2 regions of the Nocardioides sp. NBC_00163 genome follow, and region 2 is predicted to be linked to the other one. Evidence: predicted binding sites of a transcription regulator. Region 2 holds the regulator's gene; the other holds the start of a gene.
The links. Region 2 encodes LexA, which represses DNA repair genes until DNA is damaged. Its sites were predicted from a motif close to TCGAACANNTGTTCGA; they were not measured.
Positions count from the first base shown of each region.

Region 1: a site for LexA is predicted at 1,972-1,987, ahead of OG801_RS24780 (SAV_6107 family HEPN domain-containing protein). Genes of this name have one in related genera too.

Region 1 covers NZ_CP108155.1:5,164,602-5,171,844, forward strand. The annotation lists gene OG801_RS24765 (phytoene desaturase family protein) at 1-520, opposite strand, end outside; gene OG801_RS24770 (DUF4126 domain-containing protein) at 517-1,152, opposite strand; gene OG801_RS24775 (hypothetical protein) at 1,296-1,889, shown strand; gene OG801_RS24780 (SAV_6107 family HEPN domain-containing protein) at 2,059-2,520, shown strand; gene OG801_RS24785 (methyltransferase domain-containing protein) at 2,570-3,295, shown strand; gene dinB (DNA polymerase IV) at 3,320-4,525, shown strand; gene OG801_RS24795 (DUF3040 domain-containing protein) at 4,670-5,038, shown strand; gene OG801_RS24800 (transglutaminaseTgpA domain-containing protein) at 5,063-7,243, opposite strand, start outside.
Region 2 covers NZ_CP108155.1:3,882,701-3,889,943, forward strand. The annotation lists gene OG801_RS18660 (alkaline phosphatase D family protein) at 1-1,478, opposite strand, end outside; gene lexA (transcriptional repressor LexA) at 1,574-2,341, opposite strand; gene OG801_RS18670 (LysM peptidoglycan-binding domain-containing protein) at 2,524-2,901, shown strand; gene OG801_RS18675 (hypothetical protein) at 3,014-3,907, opposite strand; gene nrdR (transcriptional regulator NrdR) at 4,306-4,806, shown strand; gene OG801_RS18685 (vitamin B12-dependent ribonucleotide reductase) at 4,971-7,243, shown strand, end outside.

The DNA.
Region 1 (7,243 bases), 1.3 Mb from region 2:
CCTTGAACGTCTTGCGCAGCCGCTTGTGGAGGGTCTCGCGGGACCGGAACCGCTCCGCGACGGCCGCGGGCAGCGCCGAAGGCTCCCACGGCACCTCGAAGTAGTGCTGGCGCAGCACCTCCCAGTCCTCGCTGAACCTGGCGACGTAGTCGGTCCACCGCTGGCCCATGCCCGGGCCCAGCTCGTCGAAGGCCGCCAGCTGGGCGCCACGGGTGCCGCCGGGCACCGAGACCGAGGTCTTGTCGGCGAACCGGTGCTCGCGGACGACGTCCATCGGCACCAGCTCGAGCTCACGCTCGGCCGGCCGCCCGGACTTGCGGAACAGGTCGCGCATCACCGCGGGCAGCAGCGTCGAGGTCGCCGAGGCGTCCCAGGTGAACCCTTCCTCACGCACCGGCACCAGAGCGCCACCGAGCTGACCGGAGGCCTCGAGAAGGGTCACCGAGTGGCCGAGCTTGGCCAGCCTCGCGGCGCTGGCCATCCCGGCGTACCCGCCCCCGAGGACGACAATGCTCGTCACTGGACGGGGTAGGGCTTGGTCGTGCCGTCGGACGGCTCCTCCGGCGGCGGGGCACCCCGTCTTCCGCGGCGGGTGAGCCTGCGCCAGCCTCCACGAACCGTGCGGATGATGAAGTACACCAGCACCAGCCCGGTCGCCAGCAGGGCCGCGGCGATGCCGGCGGCGGCCAGCGGGTGCTCGGTCGCGAACCAGACCACGCCGAGGACGAGGCCGTCCTCGGCCAGGCTGACCACCGAGTTGGAGACCGGCTCGGGGGAGGAGTTGACCGCCAGCCGCTCACTGGCCTTGACCAGATGGGACATGAACGCCGAGGTGCCGCCCACGACGCCGCCGACGGCCGCGTTGAGCGAGTCGGCCTCACCGGCGAGCAGCACGCCGATCACGGCGCCGATCGTGGGCCGGATCACCGTGGAGATCGAGTCCCAGGTCGAGTCGACGTAGGGCACCTTGTCCGCGACGAACTCGATCGCGAACATCGCCCCTGCGGCCGCCAGCACCGGCCAGGTGCCGAGCACGTCAGGGATCTCCTCTGCCCCCGTCGTACGCTGCACGACGCCGAGCACCAGCACGACCAGGTATGCGTTGATGCCACTGGCCCACCCGCTGGAGAAGGTCAGCGCTAGAGATTCCATGGAGACATCTTGGCGTACGACACCGACAACCCGGACCCGGCCCGAGACCAGGCGCACGCGATCCCGTATTTACCTCCGTTGTGCCCCGTGCGGCAGAATGGGCTGATCAACGCAGAGTTCCCCCCACGTCGCAAGGAGACCGGATGACCATGACGACACCCGACGAGAACGAAGGTGTGGTCGTGAACGAGGACCCGGAGGTCGCCTACGAGGTCGCCGCCCTCGCTGCTGAGCCCGTGCCGCGGGAGATGACGTGGGCGGTCCGGCTGATCGTCGGTCTGATCGCGTTCAGCGCCGTCGTGGTCGTGGTCATGGTGCTGCGTTCCGATGACCTGGTGCGCGCGTGGGCGGAGGGCAACGCCTCGGCCAAGCGCATCCTGGAGACCGAGGGGCTCGAGGCCCTCATCAACCCGCCCACCGACAACCGGGTCAGCGCGCCGGCGTTCATCGCCCCCGCGATCACCCTGTTCGGTGTGATGGCCGTCATGCTCGGCGTGCTCGCGGTCTTCCTCCGCAACGGCTTCGAGTGGGCCCGCATCGTCATCACGTTCCTGGTGTTCATCTCCGCGGTGGCCAGCGTCGGCGGCATCCTGACCGGCCCGCCGGTGATCATCAGCGTGCTCACCACGATCGCGATCGTCATCGCCGCGGGGCTGCTGGTGGTCATGTGGCTGCCGGCCAACACCCGCTACATCCACCCGCCGCACCTCATCCGCGGCGCCGTCGCCGACGACTGAGCGACCCGCAGCACCGCTCGACACGCCCCGCCACCGAAACGTCTTGTGACTGTCGGTGGCGGGGTGTAGTTTGATCACGTGTTCGAACAGATGTTCGAACAACCAGGCTCTGGCGGGCGTCGTCCTCGACCCCCGACGCCCGCCGGAGCCGTCCACTGCGGGGTCGACCGTGAGCGAGAAGGACGACCCGATGCATCTGCTGCCGGCCACGACGCACAGCTACCTCTTCCGAGCCACCGAGACCCTCGCGGAGGCGATCGTGGCCGACGACGTGCCGAGCAGGTACGCCATCGCTCACGTCGCCGCACTCCAGGCCGCCGCCGCGCTGATCGCCGCCCGCACCGATCCCGTCGAGGCCGCGAGCCGCGCCGGTCGCCGTCGCCCGTGGAACGCCTGGGTCCGCCTCAAGAAGGTCGCGCCCGAGCTCTCCGAGTGGGCCGACTACTTCGCCGCAGGTGCCGCCAAGCGCGCCGCCGCGGAGGCCGGCTCCATCCGTGCGGTCACCGCGGAAGAGGCCGACGAGCAGGTGCGTGAGGCCGACCGGTTCCTCGCCGTCGTCGAGGAGTCGCTCGGGCTGATGGCCCACACCTCGCAGGCCACCCCGCTCCGGCACGACCGCCTCGTGGGCTGATCCAGGTGTGGCGTACGCAGGGTGGGAGGCAGGGCCTACGCTTGGCCCCATGTCAGCTGGCTCCGCTTCCACCAGTCGTCGGGCAGGCGCCCGGACCGTCGCCGTCTGGGACGCGCTCGACCCGGTCCTGGCCTCCGGCCCGCTCGACGTCCTCGACATCGGCGGCGGCACCGGCACCTCGGCCGTACGCATCGCCGGGCTCGGCCACCGGGTCACCGTCGTCGACCCCAGCCCCGATGCGCTGGCCGCGCTCGACCGCCGGGCGCGCGAGGCCGGCGTCTCCGTCGACGCGCGGCAGGGCGACCTGGCCGCACTCTCCGACGTCGCCGACCCCAGCGGTGCCGACGTGGTGCTCTGCCACGGCGTCCTCGAGGTCGTTCCCGACCCTGCTGCCGCACTGGCGGGGATCCGCGAGGTGCTCCGTCCGGGCGGCACGCTCAGCCTGCTGGTCGCCCAGCGCACCGCCGCCGTCCTCTCCCGCGCTCTGGCCGGCCACTTCGCGCAGGCCGCCGAGCTTCTCGACGACACCACTTCCCAGGGGCGCTCCGGTCGACGCTTCGCGCTCGACGAGGTCACCGGGCTGCTCGAGGCCGCCGGCTTCGCGGTCTCGGACGTTCGTGGCGTACGTGTCTTCGTGGATCACGTTCCCGGGTCGCTGCTCGATGTCGACCCGGGTGCGACCAACGCACTGGTCGATCTGGAGCAGCGGGCATCTACCCGCGCTGACTACCTGCCGCTGGCTTCGCAGGTGCATCTGCTCGCTTCGCTTCGCTGACAGGCGCGTCCTTGGAGGATCGGGGTGACCTCCTCCGCTGGCGCTCCGGAGGCCACCCCGATCCTCCATGTCGACATGGACGCCTTCTTCGTGTCGGTGGCCATCAGGCACCAGCCCGAGCTCTGGGACCAGCCGGTGGTGGTCGGGGGACACGCCCGTGGCGTGGTGACCTGCGCCAACTATCCGGCGCGGGCCTACGGCGTGCGGGCCGCGATGCCGGGCTCGATGGCGAGACGGCTGTGCCCTCAGCTCGTCTCGGTCCGTCTCGACTTCGGTGAGGTCGCCGAGGTCTCCCATCAGGTCCGCGAGATCTTCCGCCGCGCCACCCCGCTGGTGGAGGTGGTCAGCGTCGACGAGGCGTTCCTCGACGTACGGGGAGCGACCAGGCTCTTCGGGAGCCCCGAGGAGATCGCCCAGCGGATCCGCCGCCAGATCGCCGAGGAGCTGAGCATCACCTGCTCGGTCGGCGTCGCGCCCACCCCGAGCGTGGCCAAGGTCGGCAGCCGCACGGCGAAGCCCGACGGCGTCGTGGTCGTCCGGCCGGAGGAGATCCCCGGCTTCCTCCACCCGCTCGACGTCGGTGAGCTCTACGGCGTCGGCCCGAGCACGAGGACCCGGCTGCGGCGGCTCGGCTTCGAGACGGTGGGCGACATCGCGCGCACCCCGGTGCCGACCCTCCACCAGATCCTCGGCCCGCGCCTCGGCGGCCACCTGCACCGACTCGCCACCGGCACCGACCAGCGCGAGCTGACGGGGCGGCTGGGCCCCGACCTGCCCGACCGGTCCACCGGCGCCCAGGAGACCTTCGGTCACGACCTGAGCGACCGCGAGGACATCGTCCGGGAGCTGCTGCGCCTCTCGGCCCGCGTCACCCGGCGGATGCGGCGGGCCGGCACGGTCGGCCGCACGGTCGCGCTGACGGTGCGGTTCACCGACTTCAAGACCATCTCGCGCTCGCGCACGCTGCCTGATCCCACCGACGTCACCCAGGAGGTGCACGCCATCGCGGTCCGCCTCTACGACGAGCTGAATCTCCGGGGCCGGGCGCTGCGCCTGGTCGGGGTCCGGGTCGAGCACCTGGTCGCCCGCGAGGGCACCGACCGGCAGATGGTGCTCGGCGAGCGGGAGCGGGGCTGGTCCGAGGCCGATCGCGCCATCGACCAGGTCGCCGAACGCTTCGGATCCAGCCTCGTACGCCGCGCGAGCCTGCTCGATCAGGGCCGGGGTTGAGCACCCGCCACTTCGCTTGACACAATCGGTCCTGGTTGTGCCATGTGGCAGAACGTCAAGGGGCAAGAATTTTCTGGGCTCACTACCGCCTTCAGGGTGGCCAGCCTAGACTTGGAGATGCCCCAACAGGACATGGGAGGTACGGTGCCACTCTCGGAAGAGGAGCTTCGCCTGCTTGAGCAGATGGAGCGCGCGCTCTCGGCGGAGGACCCGAAGTTCGCCTCCGCCCTCCGAGGCACGGCCTTGCGCCGTGCCCAACGTCGACATGCGGTCATCGCGGGCATCGTGCTCGCCGGTGGTGTCGCGTTGCTGATGACCGGTGTGATCTCACGGATGTGGATCGTCGGGGTGGTCGGCTTCCTGGTGATGCTGGCCTCGACCTCCGTGCTGCTCACCGCTCTTCGTGGTGCTGCCGCGGTCGAGGAGGACGACGGGGACCACACGCCCCGCAGCTCGTTCTTCGACCGGGCCAGCGAGCGCTGGAAGCAGCGCCGCCGCGACAACGACCTCTGAGAGAACGACCTCTCAGAGGGACCTCTAGGACGAGATCAGCTCCCGCTCGGACCGCGCGACCGGTCCGTCGGAGGCTGGCGCGGGCCGGCGGCGGAAGACCGACGCCGGCCACAGGCGTGCCCGGCGACGGGCACGCCGATCGGCGTGCCCCCTGAGCGTGGCCGAGACCAGGCGTACGTCGTCCCCGACCGCCGCGGCGTCGCGGCGCTCCGCGTAGCGGTTGCGCTCGACGGCGGCCACGATCCGCTGGAGCGCGAGCATCGGCTCGCGATCCTGCAGATGCGGGGCCAGGCCGGTGGCCTCCTCCCGGGGTGAACGGGTCCCGGTCCAGGGGAGACCGAGGTCGATCGCGGTGTCGCCGAGCTCGCTCCAGCCGGCCTCGGCGTCGCCCGCGAGCCGCGTCGTACGCCGCCTGCGCCGGATCACGGCCGGCGCCGCGAGCGCGATCAGGCCGACCAGGGCGACCATCCCCAGACCGGTCCAGACGGCGCCGGCGTTGGAGTCCTCGGTGCCGGTGTCGGCGACCTCGGGCGTGTCCGGCTCCTCGCGCTGCGGGCGGTTGGGCACCGGGTCGACGCTCGCGCCGGCGCTCGGAACAGGCGCCTCCGGCTCGTTGCGGGCGTTGCCCAGCGCACCCGTTGTGTAGCCGGGTTCGCTGGTGTCGGCGGCCGACGGGGTCGGCTCGAAGCGGATCCAGCCGATGTCCTCGAACCACAGCTCGGGCCAGGCGTGCAGGTCGCGGCCGCGGAACTGCCACACGCCGTCCTCGTCCCGGTCGCCGCCCAGGAAGCCGAAGGCGACCCGGGCCGGGATGCCGAGCTCGCGAGCGAGCACGGCCATGGCCGTGGCGTACTGCTGGCAGTAGCCGATCTTGTTGTCGGTCAGGAAGTCCAGCAGGGCCGCGCTGTCGGCGCCGACGTCACGCTCCAGGCTGTAGGTGAACTCGCCGCTGTGGCGGAACCAGTTCTGCAGGGCGACCGCCTTGGCGAACGGCCGGTCCTGGCCGGCGGTCCGCTCCAGGGCGATCTCCTCGATCTCGTCGGGGAGCAGCGGCAGGTCGGTCATACCCGGTGGGGCGCCGACGCCGGGGTCGCCGGCGGCGAGGAGGCGCTCCTGGGTCGGCTCGACCGGGGCGGCGGTCATCCGCCAGCTCTGCCCGGCGACGGTCTGGTCCCTGCCCTCGGTGGACATGAAGTCGAGGGTGTCCTCGTCGTAGCGCCACGGACCCCGGGCGGTGACCTCAAGGGGATGGGCGAAGATCGGCAGCCAGGTCGACTGGAACTTCGCGCTCGCCCGCAGCTGGTAGGTCGTGGGATCGCCGAGCAGGGTCGGGTCGGACATCGGCGGCTCGAAGGTGGCCACGCCGCTGTGGTCGGAGGGTACGTCGCGGTTGCCCGAGGTCCACTCCGTGCCGGTGAACTTGGTCAGGGCTCCGACGCGGAGATAGGATGGAGGAGTCTCGGTGTCGCCGTAGACGGGGGTCACGGACACCATCACCTGGTCGCTCTGCCGGCGTAGGTCGTCGTAGAGTCCGACGGTCGGGTTGATCACTCGCAGGGGGCCGTTGCCGTCGCCCGGCCCCAGGCCGGGAAGGGAGACGTTCGGGCTGGGCATCCAAGCCGGGGTGAGCAGGGCGATCATGACCGCGGAGACGCCGATGACCGCCGGCCCGGCGGCGGGCACCACCGGAAGGTCGTCGTCGAGGCGCCGGCCCCAGCGGCTCAGCTGCTGGGCTCGGTCGAGGCGGAGCATCACCAGGAACGAGATCGCGGTGAGCGCGAAGACGACCCAGGAGACCCCGCCTCCGCCACCGGCGCCGATGATGCTGAACGGCAACGTGAAGACGCCCAGCACCACGAGCCCCATCATCGGCGGCCGCCGCAGCGAGACGGCGAGGATGTCGGCCAGCAGCACCGCCGCGACACCGCCCGGGATGAGGTAGGGCGCCACCCCCGACCCGGACATCGGCAGGTCGAACGGGTTGAACGCGACGTACGCCTCTGTCATCTCGGCTGTGACCCGTGCCCGGCCGCCGCCGGTGATGGGGAAGGGGTGCTGGACGACCAGGAGGCCGGTCGCGATCGTGCCGAGGAGCACCTGCAGCAGGACCACGACCGAGCCGTGCACGCGCAGCAGCCGCGCGGAGATGCCGGTGCCGACCACGAGCAGGCCGGCGACCAGGATCGGGCCGAGGTAGGGGAACCG
Region 2 (7,243 bases):
GCGGTCCTGATGATGCTCTCGACCGTCAGGCTGACCGAACGGCGCGGCGCACCGAGGATGTCCTTGAGGTTGTTCGAGGTCACCGAGGTGGCGACGAACTCCACTCCGGCGGTCTTGCCGAGCGGGTAGACGGCGGAGTCGTACGGCAGGTCGCAGGCCCAACCTGAGTGGATGTCGCCGGTGACGAAGACGGTGTCGGTGATCGCGTTGTTGCGGATGTGCTCGAAGAGCTCGGTGCGGTCGGCGGTGTAGCCGTCCCACTGGTCCACGTTGTAGGCGATGCCGTTGTCGGGCAGCAGGCCGGTGACGTCGTTGACCGGGGTGATCAGGCTCTTCGGAAGCGCACCGAAGGTGACCGGCGCGATCATCACCGGGTTGCCGACGATCTTCCACTGAGCGTCGGTGAGCAGGCCGTCCTTGAGCCACTCCAGCTGCTCGTCGCCGGTGATCGTGCGGTCGGGGTCGTCGACGCCGGCGAGGTCGGTGCGGGCGACCTGCTGGGAGCGGTAGGAGCGCAGGTCGAGCATGCTCAGCTCGAGCAGGTTGCCGAAACGCAGCCGCCGGTAGATGCGGTCGTGGAGATGGCCGTCGGTCTCCACCGTCGCTGTGCCATCGACGCGCAGCGGCATCCACTCGTCGTAGGCCTGGTTGGCGTTGGTCTTGCGGTCGATCCAGTCGTACTCGCCGGGCTCGTTGTTCTCGGCGCCGAGCAGCCAGGCGTCGTTGGCCGACTCGTGGTCGTCCCAGGTGACGATCCAGGGCAGCCGGGCGTGGGCGGCGGAGAGGTCGACGTCGCGCTTGTACTGCGCGTGCCGGATCCGGTAGTCGGCCAGCGTGTGCATCTCGTGGGCCGGCTCGTGCGGCCGGACGTCCTCGTTGGCCATGCCGTAGCCGTACTCGCCGGGGCCGTACTCGTAGAGGTAGTCGCCCAGGTGGAGGATCGCGTGCAGGTCGTCGCGGGCGGCCAGGTGGCGGTAGGACGCGAACCAGCCGGCCTGCAGGTTGGAGCAGGAGACCACCCCGAAACGTACGTTCTCCGGGACCGCGTCCGCGGCCGGAGCGGTGCGGGTGCGGCCGACGCGGCTGGTCTGGCCGTTGTAGGTGAAGCGGTAGAAGTACCAGCTCTCCGGCGCCAGGCGGGTGACGTCGAGCTTCACGGTGTGGTCGCGGTCGGGACCCGTCTGCTGGGATCCCTTCGCGGTGACGCGGCCGAAGTCCGCGGTGGGCGAGACCTCCCAGCGGACCAGGACCTCCTCGCCCTGCCCGGACCCGGGAGTCGCGTCCGTCGTTGGCGTGACCCGGGTCCAGATGACCACGCGGTCCGGGAGCGGGTCGCCGGAGGCGACGCCGTGCTGGAAGTGGTTGAGCGAGCCGCTGGCGGCCTCGCCGGGCTCAGGGAGCGCGATGGCTCCCGCTCCCGCGGCGGTCGCCAGCCCGGCGGCGATGAGGGTGCGGCGGTCGATCTGCGTCTGGGTCACGCTGTAGGGAACGACGCAGCCGCCGGCCCTGTCATGGGCCGGCGGCTGGATTTCACGCAGTGTTCCCGGACTCGTTCCGGGAGGTGGCGCAGGACTCAGAGGCTGCGCAGGACCGCCGTCACCTTGCCGAGGATCGTCGCGTGGGTGCCGTCGATCGGCTCGTACGCAGCGTTGTGCGGCAGCAGCCAGACCTTGCCGTCCTTGCGGGAGAGCGTCTTGACGGTGGCCTCGCCGTCGATCAGCGCGGCCACGATCTCGCCGTTCTCGGCGGTCGGCTGCTGGCGCACGACCACGAAGTCGCCGTCGCAGATCGCCGCGTCGACCATCGAGTCACCGGAGACCGAGAGCAGGAAGAGATCGCCGTTGCCGACCAGCTGCTTGGGCAGCGGGAAGACGTCCTCGATGCTCTGCTGGCTCGAGGTCTCTTCGGCCAGGATCGGGCCACCGGCCGCGATCCGCCCGACCAGGGGGACCATGGCGGCGTCGGGGTTGGGGTTGATGTCGGCCTCGGCGGTGATCGTCGACTCGGGCTCCTCGCCGGACATGGCCTTGCGGTGGGCCATCACCTCCGGGAGGAAGACCTCGAGGGCGCGCGGTCGCTTCGGGTCCTTGCGGATCAGACCACGCTGCTCCAGCGCGCGGAGCTGGTGGGCGACGCTGCTGGTGCTGGTCAGCCCGACCGCGGCGCCGATCTCGCGCATGCTGGGCGGGTAGCCGCGCTGCTCGATGCTGTCGCGCAGGTGAGCGAGGATGCGCTGCTGACGCGGCGTGAGCCCGGTCGCGTCCGGCGGCCCGTCGGGCAGCTCGCGGACGCGGCTCTTCTTCGAACCGCCTGATCCGGTGCCTGTCTTCTGCGTGGTCATGTCACCACATTAGTCCCTCTGGCACCACGACATCAAACATTTGTTCGACCTCGTGGTCGGCGCGTGTCGGCGTTCGAAAATTCTTGGGGTCGCTACTTGCGTTGTTCGAACACGTGATCTACCTTCGAACATGTGCTCGATCGAACACGTGATCGAGAGACTGGTGATCAGGAGGCCGTGAGATGAGTGCAACAGTCTATGTGCTGCCCGTAGCCGAGCCACCGCGTCCGGCGCCGGAGGTGCGTCGCTCGACCGTGCGACTCACTCGTCGCGGACGAGTCGTCGTGTTCGCATTCGCGCTCGTCGTGCTCTTCGGGATCGCGCTGATCGGGGCGAAGGTGGCGTTCGCCGTGGAGAACGGTGCCGACAAAAGTCCCTCCTCCACCGCCCACGCGATGGTCGTCGGCGATGGCGACACGCTCTGGGACATCTCCTCGAAGGCCGTCGCCGGCACCGACTCCTCGATTCGGGAGATGGAGCAGAGGATCAAGGAGCTCAACAGTCTCGAGTCCTCGATGCTCGTGTCCGGACAGACGCTGATCGTTCCGACCGCGCCCTAGGCGCCGCACAGATGTCCGGCTGCTCCTTCGACCCTGGCGGCCGGCTACCGGGAAAAAGAGTGAGAGTGCTGCAGACGATGGGAAGCGTCTGCAGCACTCTCGCTGCGTCGGGTCAGTGGCGCCCGCGGTAGGGGCTGTCCGGCTCGGCCGGCGGCCACTGCTTGTTGCGAGTGCCGTGCCGCGGCGGCCACTCGTCGTCCGGTTCGACCGGCGGGTCCTGGGGCTGACGCTGGGAGGGCATCGCCTGGGTTGCGGCGGGGTCCTGGGTCAGTCGAGCCCGCGAGCCGGTCTGGCCGTAGCCGGTCGGGGTCTGGTAGGCGCCGGACTGATACTGCGGGGAGCCCGCCTGCTGAGTGGGGTAGCTGTCCGTGCCGTATCCCTGCGAGCCGTACCCCGGAGTGCTCTGCGGCGTCGACGTCGGTGTCGGCGGGCTCGAGTAGTAGGGCTGTGGGGTGGGCGGCGGGCTGGTCGGCGGCTGGTAGGACGATGCGCCGTAGGCGGCCCGGCTGCCGGTGTTGCCGTAGCCCTGATCGCTGCTGGGGTAGCCGTACGGCGACTGGGAGCCGGTGTCGGTGTAGGCCGAGCGGTTCGAGGTGTCGCCGTAGGGCGGCTGGCTCCCGGTGTCGGAGCTGTGCCGGCCGTAGCCGGTGTCGTCGTAGCCGTAGGAGCCGGTGCCGTAGTAGTCCTGCTCCGGGTAAGCCTGCTCAGGGTAGGCCTGGTCGGCGTAGGCCGGGGCCGAGTAGTCCTGCTCCTCGACGTAGGCGTTGGAGTGGCTTCCGGCGTAGTCGTCGGTGGGTGGCGTGGTGGGGGAGCCGGAGAAGGCCCGCCAGGCCTTCCCGGCGAAGGTGAAGGTCAGGAAGAGGCAGGCGACTGCAACGACCGCCGCGATGGCGAGCTTCGCCCAGGCGCCGGAATCGCCTCCCCGTGCGTCGGCCCCGAAACCGACGGCGACCCACACGAGCACTCCCCAGATGACGAGGAAGGCCAGTGTCGCGATCGCAGGCAAGATGAAAGGTGGCCGGGGACCGCTTCTGGGGCGCGTGCCTCTCCGCGACCCGACGCGATTTCCTCCGGAGATGTTTGTCACGGGGGTCATTCTTACTCATCCAGGCCAGTCCGTCGCCGCTGAACCGGAATCTTTCGGTGTTTGACCGGCGACACGCCGGGCACGCGGGTAAACCCGACGCTCGCTTGCATCGTCGTGGGGGCGGGCGTACGGTTACCACTACATCTAGTAGTTACACCGCTGTAGTTATCCACATCTAGTTCACATGAACGGGCGGATGGCCCACAGCGATGGGGGTGTTGTTCCACAGGGACTCACGCTCATATCCACAGGTTCCACAGGCTCGGGCCGCCAATGAGACGGCCTGGATCCACAGGTCTCACGAGAGGGGCTCTACCGTGCACTGTCCGTTCTGCCGACACAGCGACACCAAGGTGCTCGACTCCCGCGTGGCCGAGGACGGTGGCCAGATCCGGCGCCGCCGGGTCTGCCAGGAATGTGGGAAGCGGTTCACGACCGTCGAGCAGATGCAGCTGATGGTGGCCAAGCGCTCCGGCGCAGCGGAGCCGTTCAGCCGCGACAAGGCGGTGCACGGCGTACGCAAGGCATGCAAGGGCCGGCCGGTCACCGAGGACCAGCTCGCCTGCCTCGGCCAGGAGGTCGAGCAGGCGCTGCGCAGCCAGGGGCTGGCCGAGGTTCCCAGCAACGAGGTGGGGCTGGCGATCCTCGCGCCGCTGCGCGAGCTCGACGAGGTGGCGTACCTGCGCTTCGCGAGCGTCTACCGGGCCTTCGGGTCGGTGGAGGACTTCGAGCGTGAGATCCAGATGCTGCGTACGGAACGGGAAGTCCAGGACTTCGAGGCAGAACATCCGGTCGAGGCCCCAGTGGGCTCCGACTAGGTCCCACGGGACACATAGACCGGCCCGGGCAGGCCGTGGGGAAGCGACCTGCTCGGGCCAATCAACGGCACAGCCAGCGGAAACAGATAGAACAGAGCAAGGACTCCACCATCAGCACCGACCAGCAGTACGGCACAGCGATCGATGACAACAGGGGGAACGAAATGACAGACACGGCAGCAGAGGCACAGGCATCGGCGAAGGCAGGCGCTGGGCTGAAGATCGAGCGGATCTTCAGCACCGAGGGCGTCCACCCCTACGACGAGATCACCTGGGAGCGGCGCGACGTCGTCCAGAAGAACTGGAAGACCGGCGCGACCGTCTTCGAGCAGACCGGCGTGGAGTTCCCCGACTTCTGGTCGATCAACGCCTCGACGATCGTGACGACCAAGTACTTCCGCGGCGCGCTCGGCACCGAGAAGCGTGAGCAGAGCCTGAAGCAGCTGATCGACCGGGTCGTGAACACCTACGTCGCCTCCGGCAAGGAGAACGACTACTTCGCCTCCGACGCCGACGCCGACCTCTTCGGCCGTGAGCTCACCTGGCTGCTGGTCAACCAGCACTTCGCCTTCAACTCGCCGGTCTGGTTCAACGTCGGCACCGAGTCCCCCCAGCAGGTCTCGGCCTGCTTCATCCTCTCGGTCGACGACTCCATGGACTCGATCCTGAACTGGTACAAGGAGGAGGGCCTGATCTTCAAGGGCGGCTCCGGTGCCGGTCTCAACCTCTCCCGCATCCGCTCCTCCAAGGAGCTGCTGAAGTCCTCCGGCGGCACCGCCTCCGGCCCGGTCTCCTTCATGCGCGGCGCCGACGCGTCCGCGGGCACCATCAAGTCCGGTGGCGCCACCCGCCGCGCGGCGAAGATGGTCGTGCTCGACGTCGACCACCCCGACATCGAGGAGTTCGTCGAGACCAAGGCGCGCGAGGAGGACAAGATCCGCGCACTGCGCGACGCCGGCTTCGACATGGACCTGGGCGGCAAGGACATCTCGTCCGTGCAGTACCAGAACGCCAACAACTCCGTGCGCGTCTCCGACGAGTTCATGCGCGCCGTCGAGGAGGGCAAGAAGTTCGGCCTCCGGGCGCGTACGACCGGTGAGGTCATCGAGGAGATCGACGCCCGCGAGCTGTTCCGCAAGATCTCGATCGCCGCGTGGGAGTGTGCCGACCCGGGTCTGCAGTACGACGACACGATCAACGACTGGCACACCAACCCGGAGACGGGCCGGATCACCGGCTCCAACCCGTGCTCGGAGTACATGTCGCTGGACAACTCCTCCTGCAACCTGGCGTCGCTGAACCTGCTGAAGTTCCTCAAGGACGACGACACCTTCGACGCCGTGCGCTTCCAGCAGGCCTGCGAGGTCGTCTTCACCGCGATGGACATCTCCATCTGCTTCGCCGACTTCCCGACCGAGGCGATCGGCGAGACCACCCGCGACTACCGCCAGCTCGGCATCGGCTACGCCAACCTCGGCGCGCTGCTGATGGCGATGGGTCTGGGCTACGACAGCGAGGGTGGCCGCACGATGGCCGCCGCCATCACCTCGCTGATGACCGGTGCCGGCTACAAGCGCTCGGCCGAGCTGGCCGGTGTCGTCGGGCCGTACGCCGGTTACGCCCGCAACGCCGAGGCCCACCAGCGGGTCATGCGCAAGCACCAGGCCGCCAACGACGCGGTCCGCTCGATCAACCCGGTCGACCGCAACATCATCGACGCGGCGACCCGCGTGTGGAACGACGTCGTCGAGATCGGCAAGGTCAACGGCTTCCGCAACGCCCAGGCCTCGCTGCTCGCTCCGACCGGCACCATCGGCTTCATGATGGACTGCGACACCACCGGCATCGAGCCCGACTTCTCGCTGGTCAAGTTCAAGAAGCTCGTCGGCGGCGGCTCGATGCAGATCGTCAACCAGGTGATCCCGCGCGCGCTGAAGAAGATGGGCTACCAGCCCGAGCAGATCGAGGCGATCGTCGCCTACATCGCCGAGCACGGCCACGTCATCGACGCCCCCGGCCTGCGCCAGGAGCACTACGAGGTCTTCGACACCGCGATGGGCAAGCGTGCGCTGCAGCCGATGGGCCACGTACGCATGATGGCGGCGACCCAGCCGTTCCTCTCCGGTGCGATCTCCAAGACCGTCAACCTGCCCGAGACCGCGACGGTCGAGGAGATCGAGCAGGTCTACATGGAGTCGTGGAAGCTGGGCCTGAAGGCCACCGCGATCTACCGCGACAACTGCAAGGTCGGCCAGCCGCTGGCCGACGGCAAGTCGGAGAGCGCCAAGAAGGACCAGGGTCTCTCCACCGCCGCCGTGGCTGCTGAGGCCGAGGTCGAGCCCGAGGTCATCGAGAAGATCATCGAGAAGATCGTCTACGCGCCGACCCGCAAGCGCCTGCCGAAGTCCCGCGTCTCGCGCACCACCTCCTTCACGGT